One region of the Aerococcus urinae genome, then DNA from elsewhere that is predicted to be linked to it. Evidence: predicted binding sites of a transcription regulator. Region 1 holds the regulator's gene; the other holds the start of a gene.
What was found. Region 1 encodes Rex, which represses fermentation and respiration genes when NADH is low (regulators of the CRP and FNR family bind a similar motif). Its sites were predicted from a motif close to TTGTGAANTANTTCACAA; they were not measured.
Positions count from the first base shown of each region.

Region 1 (4,433 bases):
GAAAGCTTGAGGAGGAAAGATGGTATTAATTGGTTTAGAAGTCACTTTTATCATTGACCAAGCTTATACTTTGAAGGATAAGCGCCGGATCGTCAAAAGTATGGTGGAGCGGGCCCAACAGCGAGAAAAGGTGACTGCTGCTGAAATTGCTGACTTAGACCTAGTCAACCAAGCGGTGGTCGCTTTTGGCCTAGTTTCTAATTCATACAGCAAGAGCCGGCAGCGCCTGCTGAACTATCTCGAAAAAATTGAAAGCTGGTATCCCATTGAAGTCATTCATACCGAATGGCTAGAAGCTTAAAAAGAAAAGGTATGCTAACAGACGGACTAGTCTTGAGTCCTGGTGTGGGCATACCTTTTTTATGTCTATTGGTTAAAATTTTCCAACTGACTTTGCACAAGTTCCCATTCCTTAAAGAGCTCTTCCTGTTGGGCTTGTGTGTCTTTAAGAGATTGGTCGAGTTGGTTTAATTCATAGTAATTTTGTAAAATATCAGGATCAGTCATTTTTTCCTGGATCTCTGCTATTTCTTCATCTAAGCCTTCAATACTTGCTTCAATTTTTTTGCTTTGTCGTTGGAGTTTTCTTTCTTCCTTTTGGCGTTCCTTACGATTTTGATAGGCTTGGGCGGACTGGCTGGGTGCTGACTTTTCTTCAGTAAGACTGGCTTGATTTTCTTTGTTTTCTTCTTCTAGCCGCGCTTCCTGCTCGGCTTTTTTATTGAGATAATAATCATAATCGCCCAGGTAGAGGGTGGAACCCTCTGGACTGATTTCAAGCACTTGGGTAGCAATCCGATTAATAAAGTAGCGGTCGTGGCTAACAAAGAGCAAGGTTCCATCATAGGCAATCAGGGCATTTTCGAGAATTTCCTTAGAATCAATATCCAAGTGGTTGGTCGGTTCGTCAAGGACTAAGAAATTATCATGGTTAAAGGAGAGTTTGGCTAGGGCAAGCCGGGCCTTCTCTCCTCCGCTCAACATAGCTACCGATTTTTCCACGTCTTGTCCGGAAAAGAGGAAAGACCCCAGGATGGTACGAATGTTTTCCTCGTTAATGGTCGGATGGTCATCCCAAAGTTCGTGGAGGACATCCTTATTGCTGTGGAGTTTGGCTAATTCTTGGTCATAGTAGCCAATGGTCACATTTGCCCCATAGTGAATTTCCCCTTTGATGGCGGGAATTTCTTGGATAATGGTTTTTAAGAGGGTAGATTTACCCACGCCGTTGGGTCCCACCACTGCAATAGCTTGTTGCTTTCTAATATCCATCTCAATCGGATAGGAAAGTAAGTGATCATCGTAACCAATGCCTAAGTGGTCGGCGGTAAGGACCACGTTACCACTGGCTTTGTCCGTTAGAAATTGAATATGGGGACTTTTTTCGTCCTGTTTAGGCTTTTCAATTTTGGGCATCTTTTCGAGTTGCTTACGCCGACTCTGGGCCATCTTGGTGGTCGAAGCTCGGACCAGGTTACGCGCTACATAGTCTTCTAACTTGGCAATTTTCTTTTGTTGCTTATCATAGGCCTTTTGCCAGCTTTCGAGGCGAACAGCCTTTTCTTTGAGGTAGAAGGAATAATTCCCCTTATAATATTCCATACTGTGTCCGGTCATTTCATAGGTCTCGTTGGTGACATGGTCTAGGAAATAACGGTCGTGGCTAACAATTAATAGGGCTCCAGGATAAGAAGGCAAGTAGTCTTCAAGCCATGTCAGGGTTTCAATGTCTAAGTGGTTGGTGGGTTCGTCGAGGATAAGAATATCGCGTTTTTCGAGGAGGACCTTGGCCAGGGCTAGCCGAGTCCGTTGACCACCAGATAATTGGTTGATGGGTTTGTCGTAATCTGACTCAGGAAATTGAAAGCCGTGGAGGACCATGCGAATCTCGGAATCATACCCATAGGCATTACTTTGGTTGACTTCTTCTTGTAATTGGTCATAGCGTTTGAGGGCCTCTTGGTAGGATGCTTCATCATGGGCATCGGCCAAGTCTTGAGCGGCTTGCTCAGCATGGTGGATGAGGGCGATGGATTCTTTAAAAACCGACCGCATTTCTTCATAAATTGTCCGTTGACTGTTTTCAATGGCGGCATGTTGGTCCATGTAGGCAATGGTCTTGCCCTTGGCCCGGGTGACTTGCCCTTGGTCAGGTTCTTCAATGCCCGCTAACATTTTAAGTAGGGTGGATTTACCGGTACCGTTTCGCCCGACTAAGGCAGTACGACTATTATCTTGGATGGTCATTTGGACATCTTGGAAAAGAATATCGGAGCCAAAACGTCGCATGAGTTTTGATCCTTGTAGTACAATCATTGGATCCTTTCCTCCTAAATCGTTTATTATTGTCTTCACTAGTGTATCATATTTTATCGGCAGATATTTTTTGACTTTGTGAACTTTCCCTTAGAAAAGGTCGGGGTTATTCACAAAGTTTTAAAATTAATAAAAATTAGCCGAAAAGATTTATGTGATTTTTCACAAAGTTCTTTTCATTTTATGATTTAGGTGATAAAATGTATTTGATATCTTGTGAAAAGGAGTGGAAACATGAAGGAAATTCCACGTGCAACGGCTAGGCGGTTACCGCTTTATTACCGTTACTTGCATAATTTTAAGAACATGGGTAAGACACGGATTTCTTCCAGTGAACTCAGTGACGCGATCAAAGTGGATAGTGCCACTATTCGTCGGGATTTCTCACATTTTGGTGCCCTAGGGAAGCGTGGTTATGGTTATGATGTTGAAGCTCTATTGGACTTCTTTAGTCGCCAACTCTACCAAGACCGCCTCACCACAGTGGCTTTAATCGGGGTCGGTAATTTAGGGAACGCCTTATTAAATTATAACTTTAAACGAACCAATAATATCCGGATTGGGGCGGCCTTTGATATTAATCCTGAGATTGTAGGAACCGTCCATAGTGGGGTACCGGTTTACCCAATGAGTGAATTAAAGGAACGGATTCAAGAAATGGAAATTCTGATTGCTATTATGACTGTTCCGGAAAAAGTCGCCCAAGATACCGTGAGTGAATTAGGTGAAGCCGGTATACAAGGCATCTTGAACTTTACTCCGGTGGTTTTAGATGTTCCTGAAGATATTCATGTCCAAAACGTCGATTTAGCCAATGAGCTGCAAACCCTGATTTACTATATCGGTAATCGCAATGGTAACAATAAAAAGAAAAATTCGTCGAACTAGCAAAAGTTAGCAGGACCTAACTTGAAGATTAGGTCTAACTTTTGTCAGTGATAAAGTCCTCTTAATTGAGGGCTTTTTTTCTTGTCATCAATAGTAAAAATCAAAGAATAAAGAGTTTAATCTAACTCAATTTCCTAACTTTAATGTCATATACTTTTTAAATGATATTTTATACTTTTAAAGTGATAAAAAGAAAAAAGGTCAAAAAAAGTCAACGAATTACTTGATTTATATCTGGAAATGTTTTACTATAAATAGTGTAAGTTAGCAGTCGGAGATGATGAGTGCTAACAAATCATTAAAAGTGTTATTAATTAGGTTATTAATTAGTATGTTAAATTTGGAGGGATATTTTAAATGTTAAAGCCGTTAAATGAACGTGTGATTATTCAAGTCCAAGAAGAGGAAGAAAAAACTGCTTCTGGCATCGTTTTACCATCTGCTGCTAAAGAAAAACCTCAAGTAGGTCAAGTGGTAGCTGTTGCTGATGCTACTGATGACTACACCCCTCAAGTTAAAGTGGGCGACCAAGTTATTTTTGAAAAATATGCAGTAAGCGAAATCCGCTATGAAGGGGAAGATTACCTCATCATTAAAGAAAAAGATTTAACTGCTGTAGTTGAATAATCATTGACTGAACTTCGACAATCAACATAAAAAATAATTGAATTCTCGATCATGCTTAGATTTAGAATAGGAGATAGATAGAATGGCCAAAGATATTAAATATTCAAGTGATGCAAGACAATCTTTAGTAGAAGGTATTGATAAATTAGCTAATACCGTGAAAGTGACCTTAGGACCTAAGGGACGTAACGTTGTCTTAGAACGTAGCTATGGCTCTCCATTAATCACCAATGATGGGGTGACCATTGCTAAAGACGTTGAATTAGAAGATCACTTTGAAAATATGGGAGCTAAATTAGTTTCTGAAGTCGCTTCTAAGACCAATGATGTTGCTGGTGACGGTACCACTACTGCTACCATCCTAACTCAAGCCCTCGTCCATGAAGGTTTCAAAAACGTGACAGCAGGGGCAAATCCTGTGGGCATTCGTCGTGGGATGGATCAAGCTATCCGCAAGGCAGTAGAAGCTTTGAAAGAAATTTCTGTTCCAGTGAATGCTAAAGAATCCATTGCTAACGTTGCGGCAATTTCTTCCGGCGACCAAGAAGTCGGTCAATTAATTGCTGACGCTATGGAAAAAGTAGGACAAGATGGTGTCATTA
Region 1 is NZ_CP014161.1:193,820-198,252, forward strand. Features, by position in the region: gene AWM73_RS00895 (DUF503 domain-containing protein) at 20-301, shown strand; gene AWM73_RS00900 (ABC-F family ATP-binding cassette domain-containing protein) at 367-2,316, opposite strand; gene AWM73_RS00905 (redox-sensing transcriptional repressor Rex) at 2,551-3,204, shown strand; gene AWM73_RS00910 (co-chaperone GroES) at 3,562-3,831, shown strand; gene groL (chaperonin GroEL) at 3,914-4,433, shown strand, end outside.

Region 2 (4,433 bases), 170 kb from region 1:
CAGGGGTCGACTTGGGGCCTGGAGACGAGGTGACCTTGGCTAACCTGGCTGATTTTGCCCCGGCCTTTAAAGCTTATGCCCTAGAAAAAGGGATTATCCTAGCCATGTCAGGCCCGATTGACTTAGTAACTGATGGCGAACGGCTGGCAGTCATTGAAAATGGTCACCCCTGGATGGCTTCTTATACGGGATCAGGTTGCCAGTTAAGCGGCGTCTTAGCCAGCTTTTTAGCTGGTAATCCGGGAGAAGATCTTTTTTACCTGACGACGGCGGCCATGGTTAGCTATGGGGTGGCGGGAGAAATCGCTGCCCAAGTGCTCCAGCCTTATGAGGGCAATGCTACTTATTCCAACCGAGTCATTGACCAGGTCTTCTTATTAGAGGCCAAAGAATTAGAAAGGAGAGCCAAGTATGCCATTCAATAAAAATGATTTATTGGTCTATGCTATTACCCCCGACCGCTTTGACCATGATGAATTAATCCGGCAAGTCAAGGAGGTCTTAACGGGCGGGGCCACGATCTTACAATTACGTCTGAAGGACCATCCCTTTAAAGACCAGGAGGAAAAGCTGGATCTGACCAAAACAATCAAAGCGCTCTGCCAAGATGCAGGTGTCCCCTTTATTATTGATGATGACTATGAGCTGGCCTTGGCGGTGGATGCTGATGGCCTCCACGTCGGAGCAGATGACCTGCCAGTCGACCAGGCTAGACAACTGCTAGGTCCTGATAAGATCATCGGGGCTTCGGCTAAGAGTTTGGAGGCCGCCCTAAAAGCCCAAGCAGCTGGTGCAGACTATTTGGGAGTTGGCGCCCTCTATCCGACCCAGTCTAAGGCCAATGCCCAAGGAACTAGTCTGACTACCCTGAGAGCGATTGCCCAAGGGGTCAATATTCCTATCGTAGGCATTGGCGGGATTAATTTAGATAATATGGCTAATTTACGTGACCAGGGTCTGGCTGGGGTGGCTCTGATTTCCGCCTTATTTAAGGCGGAAGCCCCCTACCAAGCGACTCAAGCCATCCGTAAAGCTGCTGAAAAGCTTTTTAAGCTCCAAGCCGTCCTCACCATTGCCGGCTCAGATTCCAGTGGGGGAGCGGGTATTCAAGCGGACCTCAAGACCATGCAGGCCAATGGAGTCTTTGGCATGAGTGCTATTACTTCAGTGACCGCCCAAAATACTAGGGGTGTGACCGGGGTCTATGACCTCAGTCCAGAGGCCTTGGCTAGCCAACTCCAAGCGGTCTTTGAGGATATTCCCCCGGCTGCTGTCAAGATTGGCATGGTTTCCCAGGTGGACTTAGTGGAAGAAATTGCTAAGGCCCTCAAAAACTACCAAGCTAAAAACATTGTGGTAGACCCCGTTATGGTAGCCACTAGTGGATCGAACTTGATCCAAGACCAAGCAGTTCAAGTCTTAGCAGACCAGGTATTTCCCCTAGCCAGCTTAATTACGCCCAATATTCCTGAAAGCCAGGTCTTAGCGGGACAAGAAATCCATTCGGCAAAGGATATGGAAGCGGCCGCTAAAAAAATTAGCCAGACCTACCAAGTCGCGGTCCTCTGTAAGGGTGGGCACCGGGTTAATGATGCTAACGATGTCCTGGTGACTCCTGTTGGCGAAGTCCACTGGTTCCAAGGCGACCGGGTCGATAACCCCAATACCCATGGCACCGGCTGTACGCTATCCAGTGCCATTGCCAGCAACCTAGCCAAGGGTGATGACTTAGTCACTGCCATCGCCCGGGCCAAAACTTATCTCAGCCTAGCTCTTAAAGATCAATTAGATCTAGGTCAGGGGAGTGGGCCCTTGAACCATGGCTTTGGCCTCTTGACTTATTACCCTAGTGACCATTAATTTGCTTTAGCTTCCCTTAGCCAATAGTTTTTAGTCTTTAAACCCTTCCAGGCTAGAACCACTAAGGGAAGAGTATCTGTACACCGATAAGGGTCATGATAGCTTGTCATGGCCTTTTTTTTATATTTAGAAAAGGGTCTATCTGTTTTTAAAAAAGGATATCTTTATCTAACATTGTGAAAATAAACACATATTTTCTCTTTTTAATTAAAATATAAAAATATTCTTTTAAATCTTGTAAGCGATTACAAGGTTAAGTTACTAATGTTTCAGTAATTGTAAGCGGTTGTGGGTAAAAAGAAAAACAAAAAATAACTTGCTTTTTAATTGTGAATAATTTAACATAATAGCCATAAAGATGAAAGTCATTAAAAATAAACGAAAGGTTAGGAAGAACAATGGCTAAAGGAAAAGAACAAAAAGTAGATATTCCACAATTTATCGATGAGACAGTGGCTAAGGCTAAACAGGCCTTAGAAGATTTTATGGCCTTAGACCAAGAGCAAATCGACCATATTGTTACTAAGGCATCGATTGCAGCTCTAGACCAACATGGGGTTTTAGCTAAACATGCCGTTGAAGATACTGGACGTGGTGTCTTTGAAGATAAGGCCACCAAGAATTTATTTGCTTGTGAACATGTGACCAACCACATGCGTCACTTGAAAACAGTAGGCATTATCGACCGTGATGAAGCCAAGGGATTAACCTATATTGCTGAACCTGTCGGGGTAATTTGTGGGATTGTTCCTACTACCAACCCAACATCGACAGCAATCTTTAAGTCCTTGATTTCCTTGAAGACCCGTAACCCGATTGTCTTCTCCTTCCACCCCCAAGCCCTGGAATCTTCTATCCATGCGGCCAAAGTAGTGCGTGACGCGGCCATTGCGGCAGGGGCACCTGAAAACTGTATCCAATGGATCGATCCAAAACATGCGTCGATGGAAGCCACCAATTTACTGATGAACCACCCTGATGTCGCTACTATTTTAGCCACTGGGGGATCTGCCATGGTTAAGGCTGCTTATTCTTGTGGGAAACCTGCTTTGGGTGTGGGACCAGGGAATGTGCCTGCTTATGTTGAAAAAACGGCCAACCTCAAGCAAGCTGTGAATGATATTGTCATGAGTAAGGCCTTCGATAATGGGATGGTCTGTGCTTCAGAACAAGCTGCCATTGTTGACCAAGAAATTTACCCTGCCTTCATTAAAGAAATGAAGTCCTACCATGTTTACTTTGTCAACCAAAAGGAAAAAGCCCTCTTAGAAGAATTCTGCTTTGGAGCTAAAGCCAATAGTGAGGCGGTTGACCAAGCCAAACTCAATGCCGATATTGTCGGGAAATCAGCGGTTTGGATTGCTAAAGAAGCTGGCTTTGAAGTGCCAGAAGAAACTGTCATCCTAGCAGCAGAAGTTCCTGAAGTGGGTCCTGCCCAACCGCTAACCCGGGAAAAATTATCTCCAGTCCTTGCCATCTTAAAGGCTGAAACAACCGAAGATGGGATGGCTAAGGCCGAAGCTATGGTGGAATTCAACGGTTTAGGCCACTCCGCCGCCATCCATACCAATAACCGCGACTTAGAAATCGAATACGCCAAACGGGTGAAAGTGGCCCGGGTCATTGTCAATGCGCCTTCAACCTTTGGAGGGATTGGGGATGTTTATAACTACTTTATTCCTTCCTTAACCCTAGGCTGTGGGTCTTATGGACATAACTCCGTAGCTGGTAACGTGGGACCTTTAGATTTGATTAATATTAAACGAGTAGGGGAGCGGCAAAATAACATGCAATGGTTTAAAGTCCCTCGGGTTTACTTCGAAAAGAATTCCATTAAATACTTACAAGAATTAGACCATGTGGAACGGGTATCGATTATTTCTGATAAAGGCATTGCCAAACTCGGCTTTGTCCAAAAAGTCATTGATCAACTCCAACAACGGCAAAATAAGGTGGTCTATGATGTCTTCGATAACATTGAACCGGACCCAGATATTTCTACAGTTCAAGCGGGTGCTGATGCCATTCGCGCCTTCCAACCGGACACCATTATTGCTATTGGTGGGGGATCAGTTATGGACTCCGCTAAGATCATGTGGCTCTTCTATGAACGTCCTGACGTTGACTTCCGCGACCTGGTTCAAAAATTTATGGACATTAGAAAACGGGCCTTCCGTTTCCCAGCCCTCGGTGAAAAAGCCCAATTAGTGGCCATTCCAACCACCTCAGGGACCGGTTCCGAAGTGACACCTTTTGCGGTCATTTCAGATAAGAAGAACAATAAGAAGTACCCTCTTGCTGACTACGCCCTCTTACCTAAGGTGGCTATTGTGGATTCCAGCTTTGTCGAAAAGGTGCCAAGTCGGGTGACTGCCGCTACCGGGATGGATGTCTTAACCCACGCTATTGAGGCTTATGTATCTATCTTTGCCTCAGACTATACCGATGGACTCTCTCTTCAAGTTATTAAGATTGTCTTTGACTACTTAGAAAAATCAGTCAAAGACTTTGACCCGCTAGCTAGAGAGAAGATGCATAATGCAGCTACCATGGCGGGGATGGCTTTCGGAAAT
Region 2 is NZ_CP014161.1:25,903-30,335, forward strand. Features, by position in the region: gene AWM73_RS00160 (hydroxyethylthiazole kinase) at 1-425, shown strand, start outside; gene thiD (bifunctional hydroxymethylpyrimidine kinase/phosphomethylpyrimidine kinase) at 412-1,860, shown strand; gene adhE (bifunctional acetaldehyde-CoA/alcohol dehydrogenase) at 2,259-4,433, shown strand, end outside.
Region 2: the regulator Rex is predicted to act here: its motif matches at 2,188-2,205, upstream of adhE (bifunctional acetaldehyde-CoA/alcohol dehydrogenase).